Regions from separate parts of the Ralstonia flaminis genome, predicted to be linked through region 2. Evidence: predicted binding sites of a transcription regulator. Region 2 holds the regulator's gene; the other holds the start of a gene.
The links. Region 2 encodes FliA, which starts transcription of late flagellar genes. Its sites were predicted from a motif close to CTAAAGTTTNNNNNNNNNNNGCCGNTA; they were not measured.
Positions count from the first base shown of each region.

Region 1: the regulator FliA is predicted to act here: its motif matches at 6,053-6,079, upstream of flgM (flagellar biosynthesis anti-sigma factor FlgM).

Region 1 is NZ_CATZLL010000002.1:69,688-77,190, forward strand. Features, by position in the region: gene flgG (flagellar basal-body rod protein FlgG) at 47-829, opposite strand; gene flgF (flagellar basal-body rod protein FlgF) at 867-1,604, opposite strand; gene flgE (flagellar hook protein FlgE) at 1,648-2,868, opposite strand; gene R2N11_RS02945 (flagellar hook assembly protein FlgD) at 2,916-3,572, opposite strand; gene flgC (flagellar basal body rod protein FlgC) at 3,622-4,029, opposite strand; gene flgB (flagellar basal body rod protein FlgB) at 4,221-4,688, opposite strand; gene flgA (flagellar basal body P-ring formation chaperone FlgA) at 5,105-5,995, shown strand; gene flgM (flagellar biosynthesis anti-sigma factor FlgM) at 6,116-6,442, shown strand; gene R2N11_RS02970 (flagella synthesis protein FlgN) at 6,567-7,028, shown strand; gene R2N11_RS02975 (LuxR C-terminal-related transcriptional regulator) at 7,480-7,503, shown strand, end outside.
Region 2 is NZ_CATZLL010000007.1:244,758-252,260, forward strand. Features, by position in the region: gene flhF (flagellar biosynthesis GTPase FlhF) at 1-811, shown strand, start outside; gene R2N11_RS13440 (MinD/ParA family ATP-binding protein) at 829-1,620, shown strand; gene R2N11_RS13445 (RNA polymerase sigma factor FliA) at 1,629-2,390, shown strand; gene R2N11_RS13450 (MBL fold metallo-hydrolase) at 2,421-3,518, opposite strand; gene R2N11_RS13455 (hypothetical protein) at 3,906-4,568, shown strand; gene R2N11_RS13460 (nucleobase:cation symporter-2 family protein) at 4,716-6,128, shown strand; gene R2N11_RS13465 (hypothetical protein) at 6,318-6,848, shown strand; gene R2N11_RS13470 (helix-turn-helix domain-containing protein) at 6,858-7,439, opposite strand.

The DNA of each region.
Region 1 (7,503 bases), on a different contig from region 2:
ACGGCAAGGCGCCGCCAAACCACCAGAATCGTTTTGATCGCGTCACTTAGAGCTGCGACAGCTTCTCCAGCATCTGGTCGGACGTCTGAACCGACTTGCTGTTGATCTCATACGCACGCTGCGTCTGGATCATGTTGACCATCTCTTCCACCACGTTCACGTTGGACGTTTCCACGTAGTTCTGGTTGAGCGCACCCGTGCCGTTGGCGCCCGGCGCAGCCAGGTTGGCCGTGCCGGAGGCCTCGGTTTCAGCGTAGAGGTTCTCACCCATGCTGCGCAGGCCGGCCGGGTTGATGAAGTTGGCCAGTTGGAACGTCCCCACCTGCGTGTTGTTGACCGTGCCCGGCGTGGTGACGGTCACGATACCGTCCTTGCCGATGGTGAGGCTGGTGGCATTCTGCGGAATGGTGACGGCCGGCTGGACCGGATAGCCGCTGGAGGTCACCAGTTGTCCTTGCGCGTTGATCTGGAAGCTGCCGTCACGCGTGTAAGCCAGCGTGCCGTCGGGCATCTGCACCTGGAAGAACCCGTTGCCGTTGATCGCCACATCGGTCGAGTTGCCGGTCTGCTGCAGGTTGCCCTGCGTGTGCAGACGCTCGGTGGCGACAAGGCGCACACCGGTACCGATCTGCATGCCCGACGGCAACGTGGTCTGCTGCGACGATTGGGCTCCCGGCTCGCGCACGTTCTGGTAGAGCAAGTCTTCGAACACGGCACGCGAGGCCTTGAAACCCGTCGTGTTGGTGTTCGCCAGGTTGTTCGAGATGACATCCAGCTGCGATTGCTGGGCGTCCATCCCGGTTTTGGAAATCCACAGGGAGCGAATCATGTTCGAGTCCTTGGTTGTTTCTGTTCAGCCGCGCCGCTTACGCGTGGCGCAGCAGTTCGTTGGCCGACTGGGCATTCGTGTCGCTCGTCTGCAGTGACTTCATCTGCATCTCAAGCTGGCGCGAAATTTCAATCATGTTGACCAGCGAGTCGGTCAGGTTGACGTTGCTGCCTTCCAGCGCACCGGGCGTGATACGCACGTTTTCGTTCACGTCGGCATCCTGCCCGTCACGCTGGCGGAACAGGCCGTCAGTGCCACGACTCAGGTTGGAAGGATCAATGCTGACCAGCTTCAGGCGGCCCAGCGATACTGGCGGCGTAACGTTGTCCGCGCTGATGGCATTGACCGTGCCGTCCTTGGCAAACTGCACTGTCGTGTTGGGTGGCAGCGTAATGGGCCCGCCATCGCCCATCACCGGCTGGCCGGTCAGGGTCACGATGGTGCCGTCTGCGCTCAGCTGAAACGTGCCCGCACGGGTGTAGGCCTCGGTGCCATCCGCAGCTTGCACGGCAAAGTAGCCCTGCCCGTCGACCGCCACATCCAGGGCCCGGCCGGTGGTCTCGACCGGGCCTGGTGTCACATCCGTGCCAATGGCCGAGGCCATTACGAAACTGCGTGTGGGTGAGCCGTCGCCCTGTACGCCTACCGTATGGAACGCATCGATCTGCGCCTTGAAGCCGGTAGTGCTGGCGTTGGCGAGGTTGTTGGCGCTGGCAGCCTGTTGATCGAACAGGTGCTTCACGCCAGTCATCGACACGTAGATCGAGCGGTCCATGCGGGTTCCTTGGGTGAGCGTTCAGGGAATGACGATCCGGTGCTTACATGCTCACCAACGTCTGCAGGATGGTGTCCTGCGTCTTGATGGTTTGCGCGTTGGCCTGGTATGAGCGCTGGGCGATGATCATGTTCACCAGCTCCGCCGACAGATCCACGTTGGATTGCTCCACCGACGACGACTGCAGCAGGCCGAACGAACCCATGCCCGGCGTGCCCAGGTTGGGCGAGCCCGAGTTGGCCGTTTCCACCCACTGATTGCCGCCGATGTTCTGCAGGCCTTCCGGTGCCTTGAAGTTGGCCATGGCGATCTGGCCCAGCACGGCGGTACGGCCATTGGAATAGCTTGCCGTGATGGTGCCGTCGGTACCGACCGAGTAGCTGGCCAGACGGCCGGTGGCATAGCCGTCCTGCGTCACGCCGGGGGCGGTGTCGTTGTAGCCGCCGCCGTATTGCGTGGTGCCGGTGAAGTCCATGTTGGCGATGCTCATGCCCGCAAACGTGGCGGCAATCTTGCTGGGGTTCGTGGTCAGCTGGCCGGTGCTGTTGAAGCTGAGCGTGGCAATTGCGCCACCGCCGTTGGGCGCAGTCTGGGCAACGCCGTCCACCTGCGAATACACGCTCCACTGGCCGGGGCCGGTGTTCACGTAGTAGTTGGTCAGCATGTGGGGCGTACCCGTGCCGTCGTACACCTGTTCCGAAACGGAGTGGTTGAATGTCTGGGAGTTGGTGGCCGAGAACGGCGTGCTGGTCGGCGGCGTGGCGGCAGCGTCAAGGTTCACGCCAAACGCGGTGTTGGTGGTAGCCAGCGGCGCCAGGTCGTTGACCGGAATCTTCAGGTTGGTCAGCACCGCGGTGTTCACCTTGCCGGTGGCATCCACGCCGTAGCCGGTCAGGTTCTGGCCGGTAGCGGAGATGATGTAGCCGTTCTTGTCGGTCTGGAACTGGCCGTTACGCGTGTACGACACCTGACCGCTGCTTACATCCACCATGCGGTAGAAGCCCGTGCCGTTGATGGCGATGTCCAGCGGGTTGCCGGTGTTGGTCACATTGCCCTGCGTGAACGACTGCGACACCCTGGTCACGCTCACACCCTGGCCGACTTGGTTGTCGGTGGCGCCAACCAGCGAACGTGCATACACGTCGCCAAACTCGGCGGTCGATTTCTTGTAGCCGACCGTGTTGGCATTGGCCACGTTGCTGCCGATCACGTCGAGGTTTTGAGAGGCGGCATCGAGACCGCTCAGGCCTTGCTGGAATCCCATAGTGTTCTCCCGTAGAAGATAGAAAGCGCGGGTGTATCGACGACCCGTTACTGAATAGAAGCGACGTCAGACAGCTTGGCCGTCCCGCCGGATGCCAGCACCAGTTGCATCGTGCCGTTGTTGATGGTCACGCCAGCCACCTTGTCGGTGCCCAGCGCGTTTGCCGTGACAACCTTGCCGCCTTGCGTGGCCGCCACACCGATCGTGTAGTTGCCGTCTGCCAGCTGGTTGCCCTTGTCGTCCTTGCCGTTCCAGGTGTAGTTGCCGGAGCCGGCGGTCATCTGGCCCAGGTCGACAGTGCGCACAGCAACTCCAGCGGCGTTCTTGATGGTGACCACCACATCGTCGGCGCCGGTGGGCACCGAAACACCAAAGTTGGCAGTACCGGAAGCCAGCGACAGATTGGACGACGGCACCTGCACGGTGCGGCCGATCATTGACGAAGCCTGCGTGGCCGCGTTCTGCGTGAGCATGCTGGACATCGTGGTGTTCAGCTGCTGGATGCCATTCACCGTGTTGATCTGCGCAAGCTGCGAGGTCATCTGCGAGTTGTCCATCGGGTTCAGCGGATCCTGGTTCTGCAACTGCGCAACCAGGAGCTGCATGAACGTGCTCTGCAGATCGGTACCGTTGGTGATGGCAAGGTTGTTGCCGGTGCTCGTGCTCGAGGTGCCGGTTGTGCTGGAGGTGGAGCTGACGGTCATGGTCGTATCTCGCTAAATTCGTCGCGTTACTTGGCTGGAATGGGCGCGCTTACTGGCCCAGGGTCAGGGCCTTGGCGGCCATCGTCTTGGTGGTGTTGGCGACTTCCACATTGGCCTGGTATGACCGCGAGGCAGAAATCATGTTGACCATTTCGTCCACCACATCGACGTTCGGCATGGTCACGTAGCCGTCGGCATCGGCCAGCGGGTTGCCCGGCTGGTGCATGCGCTTCATGGGGGTGACGGTGTCTTCCACCACACGGTCGACCGACACGCCGGTGGCGTAGTCGTCAGATCCCTGTTCGGGCGAGAACACCACCTGCTTGGCGCGGTAGGCGGTGCCGTTGGGCCCCGTCACGCTCTCGGCGTTGGCCAGGTTGGAGGCCACCACGTTCATGCGCTTGGACTGCGCGGTGAGCGCGCTGCCAGCCACATCCATCACCTTGAATAGCGACATGTTGGTTCCGCTGTCTGAATACTGTTTTTACTGTTGCCGGATCGGATCCGTTGTTGTGTGGGCGCTCTCCGGGCCAGACTGCCTGGCCCGGGGCGCCGCATCACTCCCGCCCCTCTTTCATCACGCCCAGGACTGCGGCGCGATCGTCCTACCCTGTCTTGCTCTGTTCTGCTCGGTCCTGCTTGATCGCGCTAGCTGTTCTGGATGGCCGCCAGCATCGACTTGATCTTCTGCGTCACGATGTTCAGGTCGGCCTCGTAACGCACGGTGTTGTCGGCAAAGCGCATGCGCTCGCCGTCCATGTCGACCGTGTTGCCGTCAATGGAAGGCTGCTGCGACGTGCGGTACTGCACCTCGCCCTGCAGCGACTTGGCCTGCTGCATGCCGGGCGATTGCAGCGACGCCCGCATCAGCGTCACATCACCGGCAGGCGCACCATCCGCCGTCAGGTGGCCGGACGCCGTGGCCGTCATCGGCAGCGTGTTGCCGCTTTGCTGGCCGACCGCCTTTTGCAGCGCCGACTGGAAATCGAAGTCGCGCGCCTTGTAGTTGGGCGTATCGGCGTTGGCGATGTTCGAGGCCAGGATCTGGTGCCGCTGCGAACGCAGCCGCAGCGCCTGCTCCTGAAAACCGAACAACTGATCCAGCTTGTCGACCATGTCTGTCATTCCTCGCGCGTGGCGCCATGTTGGTTCCGCCACCCGCCGGGTTTGGTTGGTATTCCGAATGCCGTGGGGCTGGAGAAGCAGGCATCGGCGGCCCCTTCAAAACCGCCGATGCCGTCTCCAGAACCGCTGTATTGCTGAGTTGCCGTCATGCAGCCTCAGTGGAGAGGGCCTTGTCTGCGGATCCGGGAGCCGGCCGGGGAATCGGGAACCCCGCAGCCATCCGGGGCAGGTCGAGCAGCAAATGGAACCGCACCGCGCAACGCCAGGGACTTCACCACGTTGCAAAGTCTAGGGGCCACCTGGCAAGAGCATTCGTCCGAATAAGGGGGGGATTGGCCGACATTTCCGCATTTGGCCCTCCCGCGCGCGTGGCTACACTTCACCGGACTTTCGATGGAGGGCTTTCCATGTCCACGCGGTTTGTACGCAGCGCCCAGTACCCGACCTTTGCCGTTGTCCGCCGCCGCGGCGCCACGGCAATGCCGTTGGCCGCACGCCGGCGCAAGCTGCTGCTGGCCCTGGCGCTGGGCGTCCTGGCAAGCCTCGCCCATCCGATCCTGGCGCGTGCGCAGGGCATGATGCGCGTCGGCTATGCGCCGGCAGCCGCCAACATGCCGATGCCCGCCCAGGCCGCTCAGCCTGCGGCCACCACCATCCAGGGGCCGAACGCCATCCAGATGCAGATCCAGCAGCAACTGCAATCGCAGCTGGACATCCTGGGCGGCACCAATGACGCCGGCGCCCCGCGCGCCTCGGTGGAAGTCGGCCCGGTCGACCCGCGCGTGGCCAACCAGCCTTGCGACCAGGTCGACCTGATGCTGCCGGCGGCCAACCGTCTGCGCGGCCGCATCCAGGTTGGAGTGCGCTGCAAGTCACCACACGCCTGGGCGGCATGGGTGCCGGCCACCATCCAGATCACCGGGACGTATTACGTGGCCTCGCACCAGCTCTCGCCAGGCAAGACGGTCGACATGAGTGACCTGGAGGCCCGCACGGGGGACCTCTCGATGCTGCCGCCGTCTGTCGTGCAGCAGCCCGCCGACGTGGTCGGGCGCGTATTGATGACCAGCGTGGCGGCTAACCAGCCGCTGCGCGCCGAAAGCCTGCGCCTGCCAATTGCGGTGCAGGCCGGCCAGACCGTCAAGCTCGTCGCCGAAGGCGGCGGCTTTCAGGTCACCAGCGATGGCCGGGCCATGAACCAGGCAGCCGTCGGCCAGGTGGCGCAGGTGCGCACGGCCAACGGCAACGTCGTTTCCGGCATTGCGCAGTCTGCTGGCGTGGTCGCAATCCAGTTTTGAGATCGACTTGAGATCAATCGATCACACGCACTGTGATGCACAACCGATATCCCCCGCTAAAGTTTGGACGGGGGTTGGCCGATATGGGTGATAGGATGAACGCGCTCTTCGGAGACACCCGTGAAAATCAACCATATCGTCAACAACACGCCGGCCATTGCGCCGACCAAGGACGCTGCGTCCGGGTCGACGCGTGCAGCCGGCTCGTCCGCGACTGCCACAGCAGCCACGGGCACGCGCCACAGCGACCAGGATTCAACCGTGCCGTCGCTGTCGGTCCATCAAGTTTCGCGCCAAGTGGGCAGCGGCGACTTCAACGCGGCACGCGTCGAGCAGATCCGCAGCGCCATTCAGAACGGCACGCTCAAGATGGACGCCGGCAAGATCGCCGATGCGGCGCTGTCCGACGCGCAATCGCTGCTCTCGGCACAAAGCAAGAAGGTCTGACGGGAGCCTCCTCCCGTCGTCCGTCCCCCATTTCTCATGACGCCGCCGGCCCGCGTGGGCTGACCGCGGCGGGGCGGCGTGCCGTCCGGCGGCTGCCCAAGCTCCCCAGCGAAAGGTCGCCAACATGGACAACACACTGCTGATCCGCACCCTTGCCGACGAGCAGGAACTGCTGCGCGCCGCCACCCTGACCCTGGAAGCCGAGGCGCAAGCGTTGCGCGACGGCGACATGGTCGAACTCGAGCGCGTCACCCAGACCAAGCAGAAGCAGCTGACCGCCCTGGGCGAAGCTGACCGCGAGCGCCGCCTGTGGTGGGCGCAGCATGGTGGCGCCGATCCGTACGGGCTGGTCAAATACCTGCGCGCCGACGAGACTGCCAGCCGCCTGTTCGATGAGAACCTGGCCCTGGCCCGCACCTTGCGCCAGCGCAATCTGGACAACGGCACCCTGATTGATCTGCGCCTGCGTGCCACGCAGAACGCGCTGTCGGTCCTGCACGCCGCCAACAACGGCGGCGGCACGCCCTACGGCCGAGACGGCAAGCAACCGCTGTCAATGCCACGTTTCTCCGTCGTCGCACAGTAAGCCGCACGGCGCCTGGGGCGAGGAAGATTCGCCGGTTTACGTTTACGTCAATGGGTTTGAAGTGGGGCTAGCTGGCCCCGCTCGATCCTGCTATCTATACAGGTCTGCCGCACCACCGATCGGGGTAAACAAAAAGGTTTACATCCCATTGATGGGTGCAACAAGCATGCTGGGGATTTATTCTGCCGATTTTGGCGGGGTATATCCTCCGCGCCTGGCGACATAAACAAGAAAACCGGAAAGAAATCGCGCCTGAATGGCATGCCAAGGTTTCGGCCCGGCGGCACCGCACTTGGTGACTGCCGGTTGAACGGGGAAACATACCGAAACCGCGCGTCATTGCGTTTCTACCAGCCACGCCTGTATCAATTTGGATCTCGCCGATCCAAATGGGCGACGGTCGGCCATATTCCGGAAATGGACAAACAACCATAACCAGACAGGCGGCGCAGTGAAATCGATCGTAGTTGAGGCA
Region 2 (7,503 bases):
GCGCTACGTGCTGGAGAACATGCCGCAGCACGACACGTATGAAGGTGCGCTGGACTTCGTGCAGCGTGCCATTGAAAAGAACCTGACCACCGTGTCGGATGAAAACAGCCTGCTCGACCAGGGCGGCGTGTTTGCCCTGATGGGCCCGACCGGCGTGGGCAAGACCACCACCACCGCCAAGCTGGCTGCGCGCTTCGTACTGCGCCACGGCGCTTCGCGCGTGGCACTGCTGTCGACTGACAGCTACCGGATCGGTGGCCACGAACAACTGCGCATCTACGGCAAGATCCTTGGCGTCTCGGTGCATGCCGTGAAAGACGCGCAAGACCTGAGCCTGGCGCTCAACGATCTGCGCGAAAAGCACGTGGTGCTGATCGACACCATTGGTATGAGCCAGCGTGATCGCGCGGTGTCCGAGCAGATGGCAATGCTGCATGCCGTGGGCCCGTCGATCAAGCGCCTGCTGCTGCTGAACGCCGCAAGCAACGGCAAGACGCTCGATGAGGTGGTGAGCGCCTACCGCGATGCCAACCTGGCCGGCTGCATCCTGACCAAGATCGACGAGGCCGCATCGGTGGGCCACGCGATGGACGTGATGATCCGCCGCCGCCTGCCGCTGCACTACGTGTCGTACGGCCAGCGCGTGCCGGAGGACATTGCAGTACCGAACAAGAAGCTGCTGATCCATCGCAGCTTCCGTGCAAGTGCCGAGCAATCGTCGTTCGCGCTGGATTCGGATGAATCGCTGCTGGTGGCGCAAGGCGCCGCACGCAGCCGCGAACCGGGCCTGGCCGCTTTCGATTTCGCATAAAGAACAAAGAGGGGACCATGACGACCCCATTCGCCAAGGACCAGGCCGCCGGGCTGCGCCGCATGCTCGGCCAGGTGGCAAGCCGCCGTGTGCTGGTGATCGGTGCAGAGGAGCAGATCGACGACTTTGTCGACAACCTGCGCATTGCACTGTCCGCCATGGGCCGCGACGCCGCTGTGGTGAGCGCGCAGACCATGCTGGCCGTGGCCGGCATGCTCGAGCAGCACGACAGCAGTGCCGACGTGACGCTGGTGGCGGGGCATTTTGGCACCCGCGCGCTGGGCACGGTGGCCGAAGCCTGCGACGACGTACTGCTGGTTTTCTCCGATGGCCCGGAAGGTATCAAGAGCGCGTACACGCTGCTCAAGAAGACCGCAGGGCTGCAGGGCGGCGCGGGTATCCGCACGGTGGTCTGCGGCGCGCATTCGGTCGACTCCGCTGTGCGCGTGTTCGGCAACCTGGCCAACACGGTGGGGCAGTACCTGAACACCCGTATCGACTTTGCAGGTTATCTGCCGGAAGACCGGCATGTAGAACTGGCGCTCTCGCTCGGCAAGCCCGTGGCGAGCGCGTTTCCCGCATCGCCCTCGGCCATGGCCTTCCGCCAGCTTGCCGAAGAGATGCTGAGCTGGGCCAGCGCCGAGGCCCAGGCCGCTGATGTCGCCGGTAGCACGGCGGCGTCGCGGGTGATGGTATCGGCGCAAGAACCGACTCAGGCAACGGCAGATGCGTCGGCAGAAGCAACGTCAATATCGGCACCCCCAGCGACGCCCCGCGCCTGTGCGCACGCGGCTGAGATGGTTTATTGAGGCGCACCATGAACGAAGCGCCAAAGGCAGGCATGGATATGTACACCGCAACCGGTCGCAAGACCAAGTCCGACGAGATGGCGACGTATGCACCGCTGGTACGCCGCATTGCCAACCAGATGATGGTGAAGCTGCCGGCCAGCGTCGAACTCGACGATCTGATCCAGGCCGGCATGATGGGCTTGCTCGATGCGCTGTCGCGCTATGAAGAAACGCAGGGCGTGCAGTTCGAGTTCTACGCTGCCCAGCGGATTCGCGGCGCGATCCTGGACGAGCTGCGTGGCTCCGACTGGCTGCCGCGTGGGCTGCGCCGCAATGCCCGCACGATCGAGCAGGCGATCCAGAAGCTGCAGCAGCAGAAAGGCCGCGCGCCCACCGAAACCGAGATTGCCGCCGCGCTGAACATGTCGCTGGCCGACTACCAGAAGCAACTGGTCGACCTACAAGGCAGCCAGCTCCTGTACTACGAAGATTTCGACCGCGAAGACGCCGACGCCTTCATCGAGAACCGCGCCGCAGAGAACGACTCCACGCCGCTGGACCAGTTGCTGGACCACGATCTGCGCGAATCGGTGGTGGCCGCCATCGAAGGCTTGCCCGAGCGTGAGAAGCTGATGATGAGCCTCTACTACGAGCAGGACCTGAACCTGCGTGAGATCGGCGCTGTGATGGGGGTGTCGGAGTCGCGCGTGTGCCAGATCCACAGCCAGGCGATTGCACGCATCCGCGCCCGTCTGCGTGACCGTGCATGGCTGCCGACACCGACCTGATGCCGGCTTAGCGGCTCTCAGTCCCTAGCGTTACCTGCCAGACAATGACTGCGCGGCCAGCGAGTCATCTCGCGGCCGCGCTTTTTCTTTGGGCAATGCGGTGACAAGGCGTTGGGCCGCTGCATCCCATACGCGTGTCTCACCGTGCTTGAAGAGAGCGAAGCGTTCTGCGGGAACGTCGGCCACCTTCAATGCAGCAGCCAGATCGGCGATGGGCTGGTCCAGCGGTTCGTCCGTCAGTGCGAACGTGCCCCAATGGATGCCCACCGCCTGCCGCGCGCCGATGTCTTGCATGACCTGCACCGCCTCGGTCGGGTCGATGTGCTGTGCCTTCATGAACCAACGCGGCTCGTAGGCGCCCACGGCAATCGCTGCCACATCAAAGTGGCCGAACCGCGCGCCAATGTCGCGTGTGTCCTGCGAATACCCCAGATCGCCCGAGAACCAGAAACGCAGGCGCGGATGCAGCAATGCCCAACTGCCCCACAGCGTCTGGTTGCGGTCGTACAGGCCGCGTGCGGACCAATGCTGCACGGAGCAGAAGTGCGCGGTGAAGGGGCCGAAGTTGGCCTCATCGTCCCAGTCGAAGGCGCGTACGTTGGGGTTGTCACCGCTGAGGCGCGTGCCCCGCACGTTGCGCGCGAACCAGTGGTCGATGCCCAGCGGCACGAAAAACATCGGCGCGCCGCCGGGCTGGCGCATCAGCGCCCGCACGCTGGCTTTATCCAGATGGTCGTAGTGGTTGTGCGAGATCAGCACCAGGTCGATATGCGGCAACTGCTTGAGCGAGAGGCCCGGCGGTTGGTGCCGGCGCGGGCCGGCAAACGGCAGCGGCGAGGCACGCTCGGAGAACACCGGATCGGTCAGCACGTTCAGCCCGTCAATCTGGAGCAGCAGCGTCTCGTGGCCGATCCAGGTGAGCTGCGGCACGTCGGGCGGCTGGTGCACCGCGGTCAGGTTGGGGGCAATGCAGGAGAGGTCCAGCGTGGGCGGCTTGGGGAGCCCTGACTTGCGGCGCTCGCGTTGCCATTTCCAGAAGTCGCCGCCGGGGTGCGGATGGGGGTAGCGGTTGCGGAAGCCGTCCGGCGTGTGGTGAGGCTTGGCCGGATCATAGTGAGGGTTCTTCATAGCATCGCTGGGGATGGACGAGTCCCGCAGTTGAGGGAACCCGCTTGAATATCAAGGAATATCAAGTTGTGTTGTTTCTTGAACATTGGGTGAGACGCTGCCTAGGCTGAAACCGCCTCGCCGAGGCGCGCTGCACAGCACATTCCGCTATGGAGTCGCGGCAGTCAAACCTTCCTCAAGGACCACAATGGATTCATCTCATCACTTGGCCGGGCAAACCGACGTTACGGACGTGCCCGAAGCGCATAAAAAAAGGGGACCACTCATTATTTGACAGGTTGTCAGGAACCGGCGGGTTGCAGGCAGACCGTTCTGCTGGCAGATGCCCGGTTTGCCACGTTTTCCGCTGAATGCTCGCCTGTTTACCGTAGCGCGCCACCCCGCTTCATGCTGGGCAACGGGGCGCGACAGGTCAGCGGCAGCGCCGCATGGCTGGCGCAAACACCTTCGGGCGCCATCGTTGGCATCAATGGCTATCGGTTGATGGGCGACACCGCTGAGCTGGCCGATCTCTATGCCCACCGCGGCTACACGCACGGGCGCTGGACGCGCGGCAAGGTGCGTGTCGGCGCGCTGACCAAGGACGTTGGCGGCGACGCGGGGGACTACCACTACGCTGTGATCGATCAGGCCGACCTGACATTGCGCCAGCAGACGGTGCGCGGATGCCGTGGCGTGTTCACGACGCCCACCGTGGTTGGTGGATCCGGCCCCGTAGGCTGCGTGAGCGGCACGCTGGATATGGTCTGGCAGGACGGCACACTGCGCCTGCTCGGCAGCCTGGAGGTGCAAGCCGACGGGCAGCGCGCGACGCTGCTGATCCGGCACTACCAGCCCGACATTGGCACCACCTGCCACGGCGGCAGCCCATTCGGAAGCGGCACCTATGATCTCACGCCCGTGGTGGCCGAAAACGGCATGCTGCGATGCGTCATCCTGTACCGCCAGCGGTTCGACTCTGGCGTGACCTACCAGGGCGTGGCGATGTTTGAAGCGCATACGCATTTCAGAACGCAAAATATGTACACAAAAGACGGTGTGAATTGTTGACATAAACTGAGGCGCGCTCCAAGATGCCGGCAAATGTGCGACATCACGCCGCACAAATGTCGGCAGACGGCGCCTGCGCCCGGTCTGCCCGATGCACACCAGGCACGCCTCCGGCACGTACACGGGGGTGGCCCCAGGAGACAAGACATGCGCCAATCCTCAGGCCTTTCCTCGCCCTCGCCCTCGATCTGCGTCGATCCTGTCAACGAACGCCTGCCGCTGCCGCGTCTGTTCGCGCTCGGCCTGCAGCACCTGCTGGTGATGTATGCCGGTGCGATTGCGGTGCCGCTGATTGTTGGCAATGCGCTCGGCCTGTCGAAGAGCGATCTCTCGTATCTCGTCAATTGCGATCTGTTTGCGGCTGGTGTCGGCACGCTCATCCAGTCGCTCGGCTTCCTGATCTTCGGGATCCGGCTGCCGGTGATGATGGGTGTGACCTTTGCCGCCGTGGCACCGATGATCGCCATCGGCGTGGAGCCCGGCATGGGCCTGCCCGGCATCTTCGGGGCATCCATTGTTTCGGGTGTGTTCGGCATTGCCATTGCACCGCTGATGGGCCGGCTGCTGGGCCTGTTCCCGCGCGTGGTGACGGGCACAGTCATCATGCTGATCGGCTTTTCGCTGCTGAGCGTGGGTATCAACTGGGCCGCCGGTGGCCAGCAGATGATTCCGCAGGTGGTGGACGGCGTGCGCCACATGGTGCCGAACCCAGCCTTTGGCGATCCGTTCGGCCTTGCGATCGCCGCGCTGGTGCTGGTGACGATCCTGCTGCTGACCAAGTTCGGTAACGCGCTGCTGTGCAACATCGCCGTGCTGCTGGGCATCGTGACGGGCACGCTGGTGGCCGCCGCTTTCGGCAAGGTGTCGTTGGCCGATGCGAGCGTCGCGCCGCTGATGACGCTGGTGACGCCGTTCCACTTCGGCATGCCCAAGTTTGAGCTGTCGGCCATCATTTCGATGTGCATCGTGATCGTGATCACGCTGGTGGAGTCGACCGGCATGTTCCTCGCGCTGTCGCACGTGGTGGGCAAGCCTATCTCGCGCAATGAGCTGACCAATGGCCTGCGCGCTGACGGTCTGGCAACCGTAGTGGCCGGCGTGTTCAACACGTTTCCGCATACGTCGTTCTCGCAGAACATCGGGCTGGTGTCGATCACGGGCGTGCGTTCGCGCTATGTGGCGGCGGCGGGTGGTGTGCTGCTGATCGTGCTGGGGTTGTTTCCGAAGCTGTCGTACGTGGTGGCATCGGTGCCGCAGTACGTGCTGGGTGGCGCGGGGCTGGTGATGTTCGGCATGGTGGCTGCGGCCGGTATCCGCATGCTTGGCATGGTGGATTTCCAGAACCAGCGCCACAACCTGCTGATCATCGCTGTGTCGGTGGGCTTTGGCATGGTGCCGACGCTGGCGCCGACCTTCTTCCACCATTTCCCGGAATGGACGCACCCGATCACCCACAGCGGCATCGTCCTGGGGACGCTGGTGGCGGTGGTGCTCAACGCCTGGTTCAACGGCATCCGTGGCTCGCACGAGGTGATGAGCGGAGCCGCTGCAGCGCACTGAGTAGCGCAACCCGCAACCACGCAACACCCCGCTTCAGGCGGGGTGTTTTGCTTTGGCGACACCTATCTGAGCGCAAGCGTTTGCTTATCGATTTCACCGTGCAAGCTGTGCAGTTTCACGGTTCTGCAAATAAAGCGCCTTAGGTTGTGCCCAATCTTCGGGGGAGGAAGAGAAAAAGCGGGGGGAACCATGCAAGGGCTATCAGCACGATTCGAAAAAACAGACGCGGGGCGCCGTGAAATCGCCACGCGCAACGGGGCGCTCAGCCGCTCAAGCCGCGCGTTGCTCATCATGGTGGACGGTCAGGCTACGGGCGAGGATCTTGCCGTGCGTGCGAACCAACTGGGTCTGCAAGCGCTGGCGGTGCTCGAACTGCTGCAGGCGGGTTTCATTCAGATCGCGGCCGATGTTGCTGGTGAGCCTGCTTTTGTTCCGGTTGCCGAACCGCAGCCCGAGCCGCCCAAGCCCGCCGCGCCCAACCGCAAGCGCTCGCTGGCTGCGGCACGCATGTACCTCATGGACATCGCGGCGCGTACGTTCAGTTCGGCCGAACATCCGATCCGCCTGCGCCTGGTCGAGGCCACCGACCGTGCCTCTGTCGAAGGCGCGTTCGAAGCATTGATGGCGGCGCTGCGCGAAGCCACGTCGGCGTCAATGGTGGAGCAGGTCGAGGTCTCGTTCCGGGGGTTTCTGCCGGTTGAAGAGGGGCTGGCCGGCTGAGTGCGTCGCTTACGCGTGGCGCGATACGACCATGTAGTAACCACACGGCTCTGCGGTCTGGTTGGCGAAGCCATGCTCCACGTTCGCCTCGAAGAAGAGTGAGTCGCCTGGCCCGAGGTACTCCTTGGCGTTCTTGAACTCCACGACCAGGTGGCCGATGGTCACCACGATCTGCTTTTCCGACCCGCCGGGGTAGCCAGGCAACAGCCCGGTTGAGACGCCGGGCGGAAGGTAGTGGTAGAGCAGTTCGACACGTCCACCGCCCGTTGCCGGTGACACGATATGCCGCTCAAAGCCGGTTTCCGGGTCGCGAAAGATGGGGCGTTCGGCTCTGCGCATCAGCACGGCCGCACCTTCCGATGCGCCGCCCCCAACCAGCTCCGTCAATGGGGTCTGCAGGCTGTGGGCGATTCTGGCGGCAATCCCGATCGTCGGGCTTTTTTCTCCGCGTTCCACTTTCGACAGCATCGCCCGGCTCACCCCCGAGCGTTGGGAAAACTGTTCCAGCGTCAGCCCGGCGGCGTCACGCAGCTTGCGTACACGTGCACCAAAGGCGCGCGACGACGCCTCGTCGTCATCCGCCGCGCGCATATCTTCATCCTGTCTTGGCAACACGCCTCCTTGGCGTCGACGACGCAAGCACATCAGAGTCGAC